Linked DNA regions of Thiosulfativibrio zosterae. The protein of the gene in region 1 interacts with the protein of each later gene in a pairwise test. Links are inferred from orthologs where the notes say so. Each region holds a gene or a part of one and is shown on either strand. Other genes may lie near its edges.

Region 1 (12,578 bases):
TATTATTATTGAATTAACTGCTAATCATTAATTAAGCAATTTTCAATTGGCTTTGTTCAGTTGCTTCTAAAGCAGCAATACGATCTTCTAAAGGTGGGTGTGACATAAACAACTGTCCAAATTTAGAACCACCCGCAGAGATACCAAACGCCGCCATTTGATCAGGTAACTGACCTGGCGTCATGGTTTGTAAACGACGCAAAGCTGCAATCATATTCTCTTTACCAGCAAGGTAAGCACCACCATTGTCCGCATGGAATTCGCGACGACGCGAGAACCACATGGTAACAATGCTTGCCAAAATACCCAATAGAATCTGAGCCACTAAATCTACAATGATGAATGTCCAGCTATGACCTTCTTCTTCATTTTTAAGCACAATTCTGTCCACTGCCCAAGCAATGATTTTGGCGAAGAAAATAACAAAGGTATTCAAAACGCCCTGCATTAATGCCATAGTCACCATATCGCCATTCGCAACGTGAGCAACCTCGTGACCCAATACCGCTTCCACTTCGTTTTGACGCATGCTGCGCAATAAGCCCGTGGATACCGCAACCAATGAAGAATTACGCGTCATACCGGTTGCAAAAGCATTTGGCTCTGGTGAGTCGTAGATAGCCACTTCTGGCGTTTTGATACCCGCTTTTTCTGCTTGGCGAGTGACGGTGTCTAACAACCATTTCTCATCTGCATTGCGAGGTTGCGTAATCACTTGCGCACCCGTTGACATTTTAGCCAGCCATTTTGACATGGCTAAAGAAACGAAAGACCCTGCAAAACCAAAAATTAAGGCAAAAGCAAACAGGTTACCCAAATCTAAACTGGTTCCCTGCATATAATTACCCACACCCAAAAGGTTCATAGTAATCATTGCAACCGCAAGCACCGCAATGTTAGTTAATAAAAATAAACCTATTCGTTTCATCTCTTTTCTCCAATGATCTGAAATGTTAAATATGAAGTTTAAAGCAGGTTACCTTAGGGGCAACGCGATAAACTTTCTCTTACGACTAATATAAAGATTTTTTATAATGTTTCAAGGGATACTTGTGCAAAAAAGCCTAAAAACCTTTGAAATAATCTTAAGGAAGTATTTGTGAATCAACCTCTTCAAACCGAGCGTTATCTATTTCTGGCGGGCAGCCTAAATATGCTGCTCATTATCATCTTAGGTGCATTAGCCAGTCATGCATTAAAACCACAAATGAACATTGAACAACAAGGCTATTGGCAAACGGCTCTTTTTTATCATAGCTTGCATGCTTTTACCTTGTTTTTATTGGGATTTTTAGCGCAAAAACAACCAGGCCTGGTTAAAATTTGGCAAAAATTAGCCATTTTAAATGGCTTGGGAATTTTGTTTTTCAGTGGTGGTCTTTATGTTTTGGCAATGGGTTTTCAATCCCTGCACTTTTTAATTCCGATTGGCGGATTCATTTGGATGATTCACTGGGGCTGGCTCAGTTGGATCTGGATTAAACCGCCTAGACTTCCATAAAATAAAAAAGGTGCCGAAGCACCTTTTATTAAATTAACCATTAAAGCAACCGTTAAAGCAAAACATTATTTCAACTTATCTTTCAATAATTGATTCACCTGCCCTGGGCTGGCTTGGCCTTGCGAGGCTTTCATCACTTGCCCCACAAAGAAACCAAACATTTTTTCTTGGCCTGCTTTGTAGGCTTCAACTTGATTCGGATTAGCGGCAAGCACTTCATCGATCAACTTTTCAATCGCTGAACTGTCCGTAATTTGCACCAGACCTTTAGCCGCAATAATTTCTTCAGCAGAACCTTCACCCTTCCACATGGCATCAAACACTTGTTTAGCAATTTTGCCAGAAATCGTATTGTCTAAAATTTTGGCTAACAAACCACCCAGCATAGCTGCTGACACAGGCGAGTTTTTAATATCTAGATTATGTTGATTCAACGCTTTCGATAGCTCGCCCATCATCCAGTTGGCAGACAACTTGGCATCTTTGGTCAACGCAACCAAGCCCTCAAAATACTCTGCCATGCCACGCGAAGCAGTTAAAACAGCTGCATCATATTCCGACAAACCAAACTCAGACATATAACGATCTCGCTTACCATCAGGCATTTCTGGCATTTCTGCACGAATCGCTTCAATGTCTTCATCGGTAATGATCACTGGTAATAAATCTGGGCAGGGGAAATAACGGTAATCATTGGCTTCTTCTTTAGCACGCATAGAACGAGTTTCGTTTTTATCGGCATCATACAAACGGGTTTCTTGAACAACCTTGCCGCCCGATTCTAAAATTTCGATTTGGCGCTCGATTTCTATTTCAATAGCCGCTTCAATAAACTTGAAAGAGTTGATATTTTTCAACTCAGCACGCGTGCCAAATGGCGTACCAGGTTTGTGCACCGACACATTCGAGTCCACACGGAAAGAGCCTTCCTGCATATTACCGTCACAAATCCCTAAATACTGGACCAGCTCGTGCATTTTTTTGGCATAGGCAACCGCTTCTTTGGCAGAGCGCATATCGGGTTCCGATACAATTTCTAGCAAAGGCGTTCCTGCACGATTCAAGTCAATGCCTGTCATACCCGGAAAGGCATCGTGCATGGATTTACCCGCATCTTCTTCCAAGTGAGCGCGCGTTACGCCAATTTTCTTTTTAACACCATCGACTTCAATTTCAACCACCCCACCCTTATCCACAATTGGATAAGTAAACTGTGAGGTTTGATATCCTTTGGGTAAATCAGGATAAAAATAATTTTTACGGTCAAACACGGATTTGCGCCCAATGTTTGCACCTATTGCTAAACCCAGTTTTATGGCCGCAGGAATCACCGCTTTATTTAAAACCGGTAGCTGTCCAGGCATCCCCAAATCTAGCAAGTTAGCTTGCGTATTGGGTTGTGCGCCATATGCAATAGCTGAACCCGAAAAAATCTTTGTTTGCGTGGTTAATTGAGCGTGAATCTCCAAACCGATAACAACTTCCCAAGTCATTTTCTTCCCCTTCAAATTATTGGTAAGCCGCTGGCATTTGTTTATGCCAATCGGTCGTTTGTTGATATTGATGCGCCACATTTAGCAATTTGGCTTCGGCATGATAATTACCCACGATATGCAACCCTACTGGACGACCTTCCACAAACCCAGCAGGCACCGACATTGCTGGCAAGCCGGCCAAGTTAACTGGAATGGTATACAAATCTGCTAAATACATACTGATGGGATCATCTGATTTTTCACCAATGTTAAATGCAGGGGTTGGGGCCACTGGCCCAACAATCACATCACAGCTTTCAAAGGCTTTCATAAAATCGTCTTTAATCAAGCGGCGTAATTTTTGTGCCTTTAAATAGTAGGCATCGTAATAACCCGCTGATAAAGCATAAGCGCCGACCATAATGCGGCGCTTCACTTCTGCGCCAAAGCCTTCAGAGCGCGAACGGGTGTATAAATCGTTTAAATCTTGCGGATTTTCACAACGATAACCATAACGCACGCCATCAAAACGCGATAAATTGGAAGACGCTTCGGCCGGTGCCAATACATAATAAGCAGGCACCGCTAAATCTTTATTAGGCAAACTGACTTCAACTACTTGCGCACCTTGTTTTTCCAGTTCGGCGATGGCGGTTTTAATTACCGTTGCAACCCCAGCATCCAAACCTTCTCCAAAATACTCTTTAGGCACGCCGACTTTTAAGCCTTTTAAAGAGGCATTTAACTCGGTTGTATAATCTGGTTTTGCCTGTTCAAAACTGGTAGAGTCACGCAGATCAAAGCCTGCCATAGCGGTTAATAACCAAGCAGAATCTTGCGCAGAGCGCGTCATAGGACCGCCCTGGTCAAAACTGGAAGCGTAGGCAATCATGCCGTAACGCGATACCGCACCATAAGTGGGCTTAATGCCTGAAATACCACAAAAAGAAGCTGGCTGACGAATAGAACCACCGGTATCCGTACCCGTCGCTAAGGGCGCTAATCCAGCCGCAATAACCGCTGCAGCGCCCCCAGAAGAACCGCCCGGAACCGCTTTTAAATCCCAAGGATTTTTGGTGGGCCCAAAATAACTGCTTTCAGAGGAGGACCCCATGGCAAATTCATCCATATTGGTTTTACCCAAAATTGGCATATTCAATTCTTTAAGCTGTTCAACCACATGAGCATCATAGGGTGCAACAAAATTGCTCAACATTTTTGAACCACAAGTTGTTTTCACCCCATCAATACAAAAAATGTCTTTGTGCGCAATGGGAATACCCGTTAAAGGATGAGCGTTGCCAGCATCTAGCTTGGCATCCGCTTCTTTGGCCATAGCTATTGCCAATTCGGGCGTAACAGTAATGTAGGCATTGAGTTCTGGGTCAAATTTTGCAATTCTGTCCAAGTAATGTTGAGTCAAGGCAACGCTGGTTAATTGGCGACTTTGCAATTGTTCGCTCATTTGCTGAATACTTAATTTATGCATTTTTATCTCACTCAATCACTTGGGGAACTAGATACAAACCATCTTGGGCGGCAGGCGCAAGCTTTTGATATTTTTCATGGTGGTCAGTTTCAGTGACAACATCATCGCGCAGTCTTTGCACCTGGTCTAATGGATGCGCCATTGGGGTAACATGGTCCGTATTAACCGCCGCCATCTGGGCAAATAAATCTAAAATGTTAGACAATTTTTCTGCAACAGCCGGTACTTCAGACTCTTTCACTGAAATCGCTGCTAAGCGAGAAATGGTTTCAACTTCTTTTTGTCCGATTGACACAAAATTCCCCTTAAATCTGCTTTATTAACCAAGTATTTTTTTTACAACGAAAAACCTTTATAAATTACCACATTTTGGTCATTCAAAAAAGTCATAAGCACCTTTTCACTGCATAATTCGCTCAGTCAATCATTCGTCACACATTGAAAACCTGAATTAAAACCAAGATTAATGGCATTTTTTCTGTCTTTACTTATTGATTGATATAAAATACCTTGATTAAACAACCCACCTCTTTATTCAAAGGATTTTGACCAATGTTTCGTAAACTCATGGGACTCTTCTCTAATGACCTTTCAATCGATTTAGGAACCGCTAACACGCTGATTTATGTTCGCGGAAAAGGTATGGTTCTCAATGAGCCTTCTGTTGTCGCCATTCGCATTGGCGACCATGGAAAACCTCGCTCTATTGTGGCGGTCGGTGAAGGCGCCAAAGAAATGTTGGGTAAAGAAAACCAAAAAATCATTACGGTTCGCCCACTTAAAGACGGTGTTATAGCTGACTTCGAAGTCACTGAAAAAATGTTGCAAGCCTTTATTCGTAAAGTCCATGAAGCCAGATTCTTTCAGCCAAGCCCACGTGTATTAGTTTGTGTGCCTTGTGGTTCTACGCAAGTTGAACGCCGCGCCATTCGTGAATCGGCTGCGGGCGCAGGTGCTCGTGAAGTTTACCTCATTGAAGAACCCATGGCAGCTGCTATTGGCGCTGGCATGCCGGTCAGCGAACCGATTGGCTCAATGGTGGTTGATATCGGTGGTGGTACCACTGAAGTGGCAACCCTATCTTTAAACGGTATTGTTTGGTCTGCATCCGTAAAAGTGGGTGGTGACCGTTTTGATGAAGCCATTATTAAATATGTTCGTCGTAATTACGGCATGATTATTGGTGAAGCGACTGCTGAAAAAATTAAAAAACAAATTGGTACCGCTTATCACGAAGTGAATCCGGATACGATGGAAGTGCACGGTAGCAATATCGCAGAATCGGTTCCGCGTCGCTTTACTTTAAACAGCAATGAAGTGTTAGAGGCCCTACAAGAGCCTTTGGCACAAATTGTCAGTGCTGTGCGTACTGCACTAGAATTTACCCCACCAGAACTGGGGGCAGATATTGCTGAACACGGTATTGTTTTAACAGGCGGAGGCGCATTGCTTCGCAATCTAAACACCCTGCTTTCTGAAGAAACAGGCATTCCAGTTATCATCGCTGACGACCCACTCACCTGTGTGGCGCGTGGCGGCGGTCGTGCATTAGAGATGATGGATGAAAAAGGCATAGATGTATTTTCTTTTGACTAAGGTCATCTCATCTATTTAGTTCAGCATTACACCGAGTGGTACGGGAGAAAACACCATTAGCTTAAATTCAACGACCCCTCAACAAGAGGGGGTTCAATTTATTATTATATTTGTGTTTTCGATTGTGCTCATGGTCACGGATCATTACACTCAGCTGATGGACAATGTTCGTAGCGTTCTTCTAACAGCGCTCGACCCTATCGAAAAAGTGGCCACAGCGCCGCAAGACATTTACAAATGGCTTTCACAAGACTTCAACACCCTTAGCCAACTGGAAAATGACAAGCAACAACTTGAAACAGAAAACCTACTACTCAAAGCGCAGCTTCAGCAACTCAATAAATACAAAATTGAAGTCACCCGTTTAAACGCTTTGTTAGGCACTGCCAGTCAGATCCCTAAAAATACCAGTCAAATTGCCAGCGTCATAGGCTACAGTGATTCGCCACTTGCACATTTTTTAGTCGTTAACCGCGGTCAATTAGAAAAAGTTAAACTCAACAGCCCCGTCATTGATGCGCAAGGTCTCATTGGTAAAGTCAATCAGCTCTCCCTTAACTCAGGCAGAGTTTTGCTGATTACCGACCCAGACAGCCAAGTACCGGTTCGCATTCAACGCACTGGACAACGCGGAATTTTAACCGGCACAGGAAATGACAAATTGCTTTTAGAATACATCCCCAATTCTAGCTCCATCATTATTGGTGATATTGTCGAAACTTCTGGCTTAGGCGGCATTTTCCCAGAAGGAATTCCAGTGGCGAAAGTCGCCAGTTTGCAAAACTGGGATGACCAACCCTATTTTGAAATTTATGCCCAAGCCCTTGCCAATCTCCACATTTCAAACAAGGTGTTAATATTACAACAACCTGTTCCAACCTCTGGCGAGGTGTTCCATGACTGAAAAACTGATGCATTTTCGTTTTTCGCAAGTTAAGTGGTTACTTTTTTTGAGTTACTTCATAACGCTGGTTTTAGACTCCATGAATAGCTTAGCCTTGTTGCCAGTGACACTACCTTCCATGACGCTTCTCATGCTGTTGATTTGGACCATGCTGTTACAAAACAAAACCCATTTGTTTACGGCTTTGATTTTAGGGCTTTTAAGCGATGGGATATTTAACTCCGTCTTAGGTGCTCACGCCATTTTATTCTCCTTACTGGTTTTCTTATTGCTAAGAATCCGCTTTAGCTTTAGAAGTTATCCGTTATGGCAGCAAACATTTATTATTACATTGTATTTTTATGCCGCTAAGATTTTAGGATTCTTTTTGTTACAGCCGGTTTTCAACGCCAGCAATGCCTACGACTATTGGCTTTCACCCTTACTGATTATTATTTTATGGCCAGTGACCCTTTTCATTATCAAACACCAGTGCCTTAAAGTGGCCTCCGCGCCTTAGCAGATTCATATGGCTCAACTTGTCCACAATACTGACGCCGAAAAGTTAGTTCAAAAACGCCTATTGCATACTCGCCTAATACTGGCGATGGTGTTTGTACTCATACTCTTTGGGGTTTTAATTGCACGCATGGGTTATTTGCAATGGTTTAACTACCATCACTACAAAAGCATGGCTGATGGCAATCGTATTTCCATTGAAACCATCCCCCCAATGCGTGGCAAAATTTATGATCGAAACGGCCATGTATTAGCCGACAATCAATCTATTTTTGTGCTGCGCTTTGACAAAAAAAAGATGAACAAACAGGAAAACTACCCAGATCAACTCATGCAACTTTTCCCAGAAATTGCTGCGGATAAATGGCAAGAATTTTTTAAACGCCTGCAAAGTGGTTATCGTGCCAAGGTATTAACCTTTGATGTCAACCTCACTGAAAAACAGGCTGCAACCTTTGCGGCTAACAGTGACCGCTTTCCTGGGGTTTCCTTAACCGCCAAGCTCAAACGCTACTATCCTTACAAAGATTTAGTTTCTCATGCCCTAGGTTATGTCGGCCGCATCAATGACAAAGAAACCCAAACACTTGATACAGATCGTTACCTAGGCACAGATGTTATGGGAAAATCTGGGGTTGAAAAACAATATGAAGATCTACTATTAGGCTACCCAGGCTATAAAGAAATTGAAACCAATGCCCGCGGCAGAGTGCTCAGAACCCTAAGCACCACCCCTGCTACTCCTGGCAAAGACATTCACCTAACTTTGGATATTCGCTTGCAAAAATATGCCGAGAAGTTGCTAGAAGATCAAAGGGCGGCGGTCGTTGTGATGGAGCCAAAAACTGGCGAAATTTTAGCCTTTATCAGTCATCCCGGTTATGACCTGAATTTATTTGTGGATGGCATCAGTCAAAAAAATTACGATGAATTGATTCATAACAAAGGCCGCCCGCTCATTAATCGTGTTACTGATGGTCAATATCCTCCCGGCTCAACCATCAAACCTTTCGTGTCACTGGGTTCGCTTGAAAACGGCATCATTACGCCCGAAAAACAAATTTTTGACCCAGGTTATTATGTTTATATGGACCACCGATATCGTGACTGGAAGCGTGGTGGGCATGGCATAGTCAATATGAGCGACGCCATTGAACAATCTTGCGATACCTATTATTATGATTTGGGGTTAAAAATGGGCATAGACATGATTCATGACGCACTTTACCCTTTCGGATTCGGGCACGAAACAGGGATTGATTTACCCGCCGAAAAAAAGGGAATCCTGCCCTCTAAAGCCTGGAAAAAAGAAGCGCGTGGACAAAACTGGTATAACGGGGAGACGATTATCGCGACCATTGGGCAAGGCTATTTCTTGGCAACGCCTTTGCAACTGGCAAAATCTGTGGCAACCCTTGCTAACCGCGGCAAAATATCAGAACCCCACTTATTAAAAAACCAAAACACCTCTAATGATGAAAACCTGTTGATTCCTATCAATAAAATCTCAAATTGGGAGAAAGTGATTCAAGCCATGGTCAAGGTGATGCACGGCACCCATGGAACCGCTCGTGCCTATACCAAAGGATTGCCCTTTAAAATGGCGGGCAAAACCGGCACGGCCCAAGTATTTAGCTTAAATGAAGAAGAGTATGATGCCGACAACATCGACCGCACTTTGAGAGACCATTCCTTATTTATCGGGTTTGCGCCGGTCGATAACCCAGAAATTGCCATCAGCGTTGTCATTGAAAACGCCAGTGCCAAAGCTGCACCTGTTGCTGTCGACATTGCTCGCTATTATTTTGAACATCTAGCCACTGAGAAACAAAATGCAAATTGATTTAACTGGGCAAGAAAAGGTCTATCGAAAAAATAAAGGGCTACTTTCGGCGCTGCACTTAGATCTGTGGTTATTGATTGGCATTTTAATTCTGATTTTACTCAGCAGCCTAGTGGTTTTTAGTGCCTCTGGTGGAGATGAAGAAGTGACTTTGCGACATTTATCAAGGGTTGGCATTGCCTTTATCATTATGGTTGCGTTTGCACAAATTCCACCGACTTATTTAAGAGTGATTGCCCCCTGGCTTTTTACCGCGGGGCTTATCATGTTATTGGCGGTTGTGCTATTTGGTCAAATTGGCAAAGGCGCACAGCGTTGGCTAGACTTAGGCTTCTTTAGATTTCAACCCTCAGAGCTCATGAAACTCGCCCTGCCGATGATGCTCGCTTGGCTCTATGCTCACGACCACCTTCCCCCACCTGGCAGAAAAATGCTGTTTGGTCTTTTTTTAGTGGGTCTTTCTGCGGCTTTAATCATTATTCAGCCAGACCTAGGCACCTCCATACTCATTGCCATGAGCGGCTTGTTTGTATTGTTTTTTGCTGGACTCTCCTGGAAGTGGATTTCAGTGGCCGCCCTAATCGTAGCCGCCAGCGCACCGGTGATCTGGAATTTTTATATGTATGAGTACCAAAAACAAAGGGTCATGACCTTTCTAAACCCAGAATCCGATCCTTTAGGCAGTGGATATCACATTATTCAATCCAAAATCGCGATTGGCTCTGGCGGCATTGAAGGCAAGGGCTTTTTAGGCAGTTCACAGGCTCACTTGGATTTTTTACCAGAAAGCACTACTGACTTTATATTTTCAGTGCTCGCAGAAGAGTTTGGGCTGATAGGCGTTGTGTTATTACTTATTCTTTACAGCTTAATTATCGCCCGAGGCCTATACATTTCCAGTCAAGCACAAGATAACTTTACCAGACTACTGTCTGCCAGTTTAGTGATGACCTTGTTTATTTATGTGTTTGTAAATATCGGCATGGTCAGTGGATTATTGCCAGTGGTTGGGCTCCCCTTACCCCTTGTCAGTTACGGCGGGAGCGCGCTGCTGACACTCATGATCAGTTTTGGTATTTTAATGTCTATTCATACGCACAAAAAAATGCTCTCCACTTAAACACACTCTAACGAAAACCTGACAATCCCCTTCAAGCCATTTAGATTCTGTGCGATTTGTGTTAAATTATCGCTCATTTAACTAATTTTATTAAAAGCAGTGACTCAACGCCTATGACCTTTTTAAAAACTCTTTTCATGAGCGCAAGCTTTCTTGTCATGAGCTTCGCCACCCAAGCCCAAGACTTACCTACGCCAACTCAAGTCCCTACCCCACAAATTATTCCATCTGCGCCAAACATGGCGGCAAATGCTTATGTTTTAGTGGATTTTGACAGTGGCGATATCCTAGCCGAAAAAAATGCCGACGAACGCGTTGAACCCGCCAGTTTGACCAAAATCATGACCGGTTTTGTGGTCATTAATGAACTGATCAATGGCAATATTAAAATGAGCGACCCAGTGAATATTTCCAGCAAAGCATGGAAAATGCCTGGTTCAAAAATGTTTATCGAAGTCGGTAAACAAGTGTCTGTACAAGACTTAATAAAAGGCATGGTTATTCAATCAGGCAATGATGCCAGTGTTGCCTTAGCAGAACATATTGCGGGTAGCGAAGCGGTTTTTGCCGAATTGATGAACAAATATGCCGCTAACTTAGGCATGACCAACACGCATTATGTCAATTCAACGGGCTTACCAGATCCAGACCACTACACCACCGCCAATGACCTGGCCAAACTGACTCGAGCGCTGATTTCGCAATTTCCAGAAGAATACAAATGGTACTCAGAAAAACAATTTACCTTCAATGGCATCACGCAATACAATCGCAATAAATTGCTTTGGCAAGATGCCACCGTTGATGGCTTAAAAACCGGGCACACAGAATCTGCTGGGTATTGCCTAGTGTCTTCTGCCAAACGCGAAGATATGCGCTTAATCAGTGTGGTTTTAGGCACAGAATCAGCCAATATGCGTATCCAAGAAAGCCAAAAAATTCTTAATTATGGCTTTCGTTTCTTTGAAACCCACAAACTCTATTCCAGCATGCAACGCTTAAACGATGCGCGTGTTTGGGAAGGTAATCGTGATCAAGTTGGCGTGGGTTTAACTGATGATTTATATATCACTATTCCGCGTGGTCAATACAAAAGCTTAAAAATTGAAACCACCATCAATAATCACATTGAAGCACCGCTTGCTCAATTAGATAATTTAGGCACGCTCAGCGTATCTTTGGGCGACACCCTGATTACAGAAAAGCCAATTGTTGCTTTAGCCAATGTTGAAGAAGGTTCTTTCTTTAAAAAATTGATAGACCAAATCAAACAAATTATTAACTCTCTTTTCCACTTGTTTGATTAGGAATTGGCATGACTGTCGCACAACAACAAACTGTCTACTTAAACGGCCAATTCGTGCCGATGACCGAATCGCAAATTTCGACCCAAGACCGCGGATTTTTATTTGGCGATGGTGTTTATGAAGTCATTCCCGTTTACCAAAAGCAACTGTTTGAATTTGACGCTCACCTAGAGCGCTTAAAAAACAGCTTACAAGCCACCAGCATTCTGAATCCACTCACGGATGCTGAATGGAAAAAGCTGCTCGATGAACTGATTCAACGCCATCCTTGGGAAGATCAATTCATCTATTTACAAGTCACCCGCGGTATTCAAATGGTGCGCGACCACCTACCCGCCGATTGTATGACCCCAACCATCTATGCCTACACCAACCCCTTAAAACCGGTTTCAGCCGATATTATTGAGAACGGCATTAAGATAGTTACCCTAGAAGATATTCGTTGGTTACGTTGTGACATCAAAGCCATCACCCTACTGCCGAATGTGATGATGAAACTGGCGGCCAAACAACAAGGGGCTGATGATGCCATTTTGATTGGCCGTGATGGATTGGTATCCGAAGGCTCTGCCAGTAATGTGTTTATGGTCAAAGACGGCACACTGATTACACCGCCCAACAGCCACAAAATCTTGCCTGGCATCACACGCTTAGTCATTGAAAAAGTCGCTCAAAACCACCAAATCCCTCTATTAGAAGCAGACATTACGCTAGATGAACTGCTTCAAGCAGATGAAATTTGGCTCACCAGCTCAACCAAAGAAGCTTTACCCATCACTCAGCTCGATGGAAAACCGGTAGGTAACGGCAGGCCTGGTCAAATTTGGCAACTGTTACGCCAACAT
Region 2 (6,325 bases), 130 kb from region 1 along the record:
GACCCGGAGGCGATTGCTTTTGCCGAGCAAATGACCCATCCGGGGTTCCAAATTCAACACGGCAGCTTTGAAGCTTTAGAGGAATTTTGTGAAGCCAGAGGCTGGGTAGGCCGTGTTGACGGTATTCTCCTTGATTTAGGCGTTTCGTCCCCGCAGTTAGATGATGCAGAAAGAGGTTTTAGTTTTATGCGTGAAGGACCTTTGGATATGCGGATGAATCCGCAGCAAGGTTTGAGCGCCAAAGACTGGATTGCACAAGTGGATGAAAAAACGCTTTCTCAGGTATTAAGACAATACGGTGAGGAAAAATTTTCGGGTCGTATTGCGCGCGTCATCAAAGAATGGTCGGATGCAGATAAATTGCATACCACTTTGGATTTGGTAGAGGCAATAAAAATCGCTGCTCCTAAGGTAGATAAAAACAAGCATCCTGCCACTCGAAGCTTTCAAGCCATTCGTATCGCAGTCAATCGTGAGTTGGATGTTTTAAAGTCTGTTTTGGAGAGCGCTGTTAAGGTTTTGGCGACGCAAGGACGCATGAGTATCATCAGTTTTCACTCGCTAGAAGACAGAATTGTGAAGCAGTTTTTGCGAGATCAGTCCACTTTAAGAGATTTATTTCCAGATTCACCGGTTCAATTGGCTGTGGTTGAGCCAGTTTTGAATCGGATTGGCAAGCCAATTTTTCCATCGGATGAAGAGTGCCGATTGAATCCAAGATCCCGCAGTGCGGTATTGAGAGTGGCAGAAAAAATTTAGCGTTTTGTGGCGAAGTGGCCGCGAAATGAAGTTTAAGTTAATCATTATGTTTTAAACATGTTTTATGGTCGGTAGGGGAGTCATCATGAAATTTAATTTACAAGAAACAACGGTACAAACCTTTGGTATGCCAAAGATTATGGTCATAGGATTGGGCGGTGGCGGCGGCAACGCAGTGGACTATATGGTGCGTTCACAAGTAGAAGGCGTTGATTTTATTTGCGCCAATACCGATGCTCAAGCCCTAAATAACTCATTGGTCGAAAACTGTATTCAGTTAGGTTCAAATGGTTTGGGTGCTGGCGCAAATCCAGAAAAAGGCATGCAAGCCGCTCAAGAAAATATCGAACAAGTTAAGCAAGCCATTAAGGGTGCTGACATGTTATTCATCACTGCGGGTATGGGTGGTGGAACGGGCACTGGCTCAGCGCCTGTGGTTGCTAAGGCAGCACGCGAAATGGGTATTTTGACCGTAGGTGTTGTGAGTAAGCCTTTTAATTTTGAGCGTCGCACCAAAGTTGCTGATGCTGGTATTGAAGCCTTAGCGGCAGAAGTCGATTCTTTAATTACCGTTCCTAACGATAAATTATTAAAAGTGTTAGGTCGTGATTTTGTGCTAGCGAAAGCATTTGATTATGCGAATGAAGTTCTTTTTGGCGCAGTACAAGGGATTTCAGAGTTAGTGACTCGTCCAGGTTTAATGAACGTGGATTTTGAAGATTTGCGTACTGTGATGTCAGAGCGCGGAATTGCAATGATGGGTGTAGGACATGCTAAGGGCGAAGATCGCGCCATTAAAGCTGCCGAGAAAGCCATTGCCAACCCTTTGTTAGAAGATATTTCAGTGGCTGGCGCTCGTGGAATTTTAGTTAACATTACCAGCGGTTTGGATTTCACCATTGGTGAGTTTAATGAAGTCGGTGATGTGATTGATTCAGTTGCTTCGCCAGATGCTAAAGTCATTATTGGGACATCAATTGATGAAACCATGCAAGATGAAATTCGTGTGACTATTGTCGCCACAGGATTAATGAGTTCTGAAGCCGTCAAGAAACCAGAAGTGGTTAAGCCTAATATTGCCGCGGTACAAGCGATTAAACAAGAAGAAATGCAATTAGAGCCTGTTAAAGTTGCACCCAAGGTTGAGCCTGAAATCGTTAGACCTAAAATGGTGGTAAACGGTGGTGTTACGGGTAGCGTTGATGGAAACTCCAATTACTTGGATATTCCAGCATTTCTTCGCCGTCAAGCCGATTAAGTGAAACCTCTAGGATTGTTCTAGAGGCATAACCTAGCGACGAACGCGTGAATTTGTCATCCCCATCAAAACCCAGTCGACCCTTATGGCGTCGGTCTGGGTTTTTTGCATTCATACTTTTAGGAATTTCGATGATTTTGCTGTTGGCGGTTGTTCAGGTTCAGCATCAAGTGCGCTTATTAGAAACAAAGTATTCTGATAAATTGATGCAACAAAAAAACTTGCAAGAAGAATGGGGGCGCTTAAGTCTTGAGCGCAATCATCTAACGGCACCAGCGAGAGTTGAGCATTTGGCAACCCAAAAATTGGGAATGCATTTAATCTCTAACTCAGATAATCAAGCGCAAGTTATTTTCATTAAGCCTGTTATGTCTGATATGTCGGGTGAGCCAATGGTCGCAGGAACTCAAGAAATCGTGATCCCAACGGTTGAGCAGGAAACTGTACCGAAATGAGTTTATATCAGGCCAATCGTCGTATCAAAAGAGATTCGGTTGTCTTTGTGATGATAGCCATTATTGCGTTATTGGTTTTAGCAAGAGCTTTTTATGTGCAGATTCTTCAGGCTGAATTTTTACAGTCCGAGGGTGATAAACGTCAAATACGCACCTTGGAAATTCCCGCGGCACGCGGCACTATCTTTGATCGACAAGGGTCTGTTTTAGCTTTAAGTACGCCCATGGCATCCGTGTGGTGCGATCCCAAAGTTTTGGCACCTTATTTGGATATACAGGCGCATTTGTCTAAAGGGGATTTGAGTGTATTGGTTGAACATAATGAGAAAGAAATTTCGCGTTTGAAAAAACAACTCGCTAACTATCAACAGGTCATGAGTTGGTTGGGCTTGTCTGCGAATATGGTTTCTCAAAAAGTGGCAGGTCAACCGGATAGACGATTTTTATATTTAAAGCGTTCCATTCAGCCAACACTGGCACAAAAAATAGATGACCTTAATATTCCAGGAATTTACGTCGAAAATGAATATAAGCGCTATTATCCTGGTGGCGAAACCACTGCGCATTTAGTGGGTTTTACAGACATTGATGGCAAGGGTTTGTCGGGTGTTGAATCGACTTATCATGATTGGTTGACCGGGCAATCGGGAAAAAAACAAGTCATCAAAGATCGTGCGGGGCATGTGATTGATTTTGTGCAAGACATTACTGAAGATAAGCCCGGTAAAGATTTGGTGTTGAGTATTGATAAGGATGTGCAGTTCTTTTTAGAGCGCGCGTTAAAGCGTGCCATGATTGAACACCAAGCCAAGGCTGCTACGGCAGTTGTGTTAGACGCTAAAACGGGTGAAATTTTATCCATGGCGAGTTTGCCTGCGTTTAATCCTAATGATCGGTCACAGTTAACCGGTGAAGGCATTCGTAATCGAGTGATTACAGATGTGGTAGAGCCGGGTTCTACAGTCAAACCAATTGTTATTGCGAAAGCGCTAGACTTGGGTTTGGTTTCGTTGGATGAAGAAATAAACACCAGTCCAGGCTCGATCACCATTCAAGGTCAAAGAGTCACTGATCCCAAAGATAAGGGGCGTTTAACACCCGAGCAAATCATCGAAAAATCAAGCAATGTCGGTATGGTTAAGGTTGCTATGCGTATGAAACCTGAGCAGCTTTGGCAGCTTTATCAAGATGTTGGGTTTGCGCAAGATTTAGGTATCTTTTTGCCGGGCGAATCTCTAGGGTTTATGAAGCGTTATAGTGAATGGCAAAAAATTGAACATGCCTCGGCGGCTTACGGTTATGGATTTAACATTAACCTATTACAGCTGGCCAAGGCTTACACCATCTTTGCAAACGATGGTCAGCTGGTTCCTTTAAGCATTTTAAAGAAAACGCAGGGTAATGAAAATGCTTTAGAAACCCGAATTCAAGTCGTGTCACCCGAGTCCGCTCATGAAGTGTTGGAAATGATGGAGAAGGTTGTCGGTAGCCACGGTACTGCTCCGCAAGCGCATATTGCCGGTTACCGTGTGGCGGGTAAAACGGGAACGGCGCATAAAACCAAGCGTGGTGGTTACGAAGAAAACCAATATTTTGCCTATTTTGCAGGATTGGTTCCGGTTTCTGACCCAAGATTTATCATGGTGGTGGCGGTGAATGAGCCGAGTCGCGGTATTTATTATGGCGGCAGTGTGGCGGCACCTATTTTTAAAGAGGTCATGACTGAAGTGTTGCGTTTATACAATGTGCCAACAGACATAGTCAAGGAGGTGATGAATGCGCCCTCTTTATGATGTTTGGCAGTTTATCAGCCAATCCACGGATCTCGTTATTCTGAATGGGCATCTTGGGGATGCTGCGAATTATCCCATCCAAGATTTGTTTGATGATTCTCGTCAAGTACAAGCCAACAGTGTTTTTATCGCTGTTTCTGGAAATAAGCTGCACGGCAATGCTTTTATCGAAAAGGCCATCACACAAGGTGCAATATGCGTCATCACAGATGAGAAACCCTGCGAGGAAGTCTTAAGCCAAATGCCACCAGCAGTGGCCATTTGGTGGGTTGCCGATTTGGTCACTGTCTTACCCAAATTGGCCGCCTGGTTTTATAACGCACCCTCAACACAATTAAAACTGATAGGCATAACGGGCACCAATGGTAAAACCTCAACGGCGTTTTATACCGCCCAATTACTAAGCCATTTAACCCATGAACCCGTTGCCATGATTGGCACTTTGGGAAATGGTCTTGTGACTTATGATGCCAATGTAGCCTCTAATCCGCTGAAAGTCGATTTGGAAGTGAGCCCAAATACCACACCAGATGTCATCGTATTGAATCGTGTGTTGGCAAAGTTTGTGGCGCAGGGCATTCGTTATTGCGTGATGGAAGTTTCATCGCATGGCATTGTTTTAAATCGTATCGCGGGACTGATTTTTAATGCGGTCGCTTTAACACAGGTGACCCGAGATCATTTAGATTTTCACCAAACGGAAGCGGCTTATCGTCAGGCAAAGCAAGCATTATTTGAAGACTACTCCGCAACTTATCAAGTGCTTAATTTAGATGATGCATTGGGTCAAGCGCTTTATGCTTCGGATGCTCAGCCATCTAAAAAGTTTGGCTATTCCCTGCAAGTTGCAGCCGATTTGTCACTGTTAAATTTAAAGCTAAATGCGCAAGGCATGATGTTTGATATTGCAACTGAGCATGCCAAATTTGCAACGCATGCCGCGTTAATGGGTAGATTTAATGCTGAAAATCTAGCCTGTGCGGTTGGATTGAGTTTGGTGAATGGTTTTGAGCTGTCGGCCATAGTAGAGGCGCTTCCCAAGTTGCAAGCAGTCACGGGGCGTATGGAAAAAGTTCGCAGTCTGCCCAGTGTATTGGTCGATTATGCCCACACGCCGGATGCTTTGCAGCAGGCATTGTTGGCGGTGCGCCAACACATGGCGCCGGTCGAAACTACTGGGCAGTCCGACCAGAAACTTTGGGTGGTGTTTGGGTGTGGCGGCAATCGTGATAAGGGCAAGCGGCCTTTAATGGGCAAGGTTTCTCAAAATTATGCAGATGCGGTGGTTTTAACCGATGATAATCCGCGTTGCGAAGCCTCTTATGATATTTTGAGCGATATTTTGCAAGGCTTTAATCCGACAAAACATCCGCAACCGCTGATGATTCCTGATCGCCAAACTGCCATAGAAACCGCATTGTCGCAAGCCAATCCGCAAGATATTATTCTCATCGCGGGTAAAGGGCATGAAACCTATCAAGCCTTTTGCCAAGAACAAACCTATTTTAGTGATCAAGCTACTGTGCTGGCGTGGAAGAAAAAAGATGACATGGACTCTTAAACAACTTAGTGATGCAGTAAAAGGGCAGGTAATTAGTGCAAGCGCTGATGCTGAATCAATTACATTTGAACGCATGATAACCGATAGTCGTCAGATACAAGACGGGGACTGCTATGTTGCCCTGCAAGGTCAGAAATTTGATGGCCATGATTTTATTCCTCAAGCCATCAAGCATGGGGTTGCTGTTATCTTGGCGTCTAATCCAGAAGTGGCCCAACATTTGGATATTCCAGTGGTGCTGGTGTCAGATACACGCATCGCCCTAGGGCAGTTTGCGGCATGGCATCGTTTGCAATGCCCATTGAAAACTTTGTTTGCCATTACGGGTAGCAATGGCAAGACCACTTGTAAAACCATGTTGCACAGTGTGTTAGCCCATTTAGGTCATACTTTAGCAACCGAAGGGAATTTAAATAATGATTATGGCGTTCCCAGAACGCTCTTAAATATTCAACCCTCACATGATTACGCGGTGATTGAAATGGGTGCCAACCATGGT

The links.
Region 2: the proteins of THMIRH_RS03950 (region 1) and ftsZ interact in binary tests that used the Escherichia coli proteins (3 or more experiments, as listed by UniProt). The link is inferred for Thiosulfativibrio zosterae from one-to-one orthologs.

What each region holds. Positions count from the first base shown.
Region 1 is NZ_AP021888.1:911,779-924,356, reverse strand. Bases 4,181-7,039 are described here. They hold THMIRH_RS03950 (rod shape-determining protein), read left to right. Parts: upstream 4,181-5,017; coding sequence 5,018-6,061; downstream 6,062-7,039. Other genes in these bases: mreD (rod shape-determining protein MreD), read left to right, coding at 6,958-7,039; mreC (rod shape-determining protein MreC), read left to right, coding at 6,192-6,965; gatC (Asp-tRNA(Asn)/Glu-tRNA(Gln) amidotransferase subunit GatC), read right to left, coding at 4,473-4,760; gatA (Asp-tRNA(Asn)/Glu-tRNA(Gln) amidotransferase subunit GatA), read right to left, coding at 4,181-4,465. Outside these bases: protease HtpX, read right to left, coding at 32-928; THMIRH_RS03970 (DUF423 domain-containing protein), read left to right, coding at 1,100-1,501; Asp-tRNA(Asn)/Glu-tRNA(Gln) amidotransferase subunit GatB, read right to left, coding at 1,567-2,994; more of gatA, read right to left, coding at 3,011-4,180; more of mreD, read left to right, coding at 7,040-7,464; mrdA (penicillin-binding protein 2), read left to right, coding at 7,474-9,306; rod shape-determining protein RodA, read left to right, coding at 9,296-10,426; THMIRH_RS03925 (D-alanyl-D-alanine carboxypeptidase family protein), read left to right, coding at 10,564-11,733; THMIRH_RS03920 (D-amino acid aminotransferase), read left to right, coding at 11,742-12,578. UniProt on the Escherichia coli protein: Forms membrane-associated dynamic filaments that are essential for cell shape determination. Acts by regulating cell wall synthesis and cell elongation, and thus cell shape.
Region 2 is NZ_AP021888.1:783,962-790,286, forward strand. Bases 1-2,930 are described here. They hold ftsZ (cell division protein FtsZ), read left to right. Parts: upstream 1-844; coding sequence 845-2,017; downstream 2,018-2,930. Other genes in these bases: rsmH (16S rRNA (cytosine(1402)-N(4))-methyltransferase RsmH), read left to right, coding at 1-759; ftsL (cell division protein FtsL), read left to right, coding at 2,149-2,472; THMIRH_RS03345 (peptidoglycan D,D-transpeptidase FtsI family protein), read left to right, coding at 2,469-2,930. Also shown: more of THMIRH_RS03345, read left to right, coding at 2,931-4,265; THMIRH_RS03350 (UDP-N-acetylmuramoyl-L-alanyl-D-glutamate--2,6-diaminopimelate ligase), read left to right, coding at 4,249-5,826; THMIRH_RS03355 (UDP-N-acetylmuramoyl-tripeptide--D-alanyl-D-alanine ligase), read left to right, coding at 5,810-6,325. UniProt on the Escherichia coli protein: Essential cell division protein that forms a contractile ring structure (Z ring) at the future cell division site. The regulation of the ring assembly controls the timing and the location of cell division.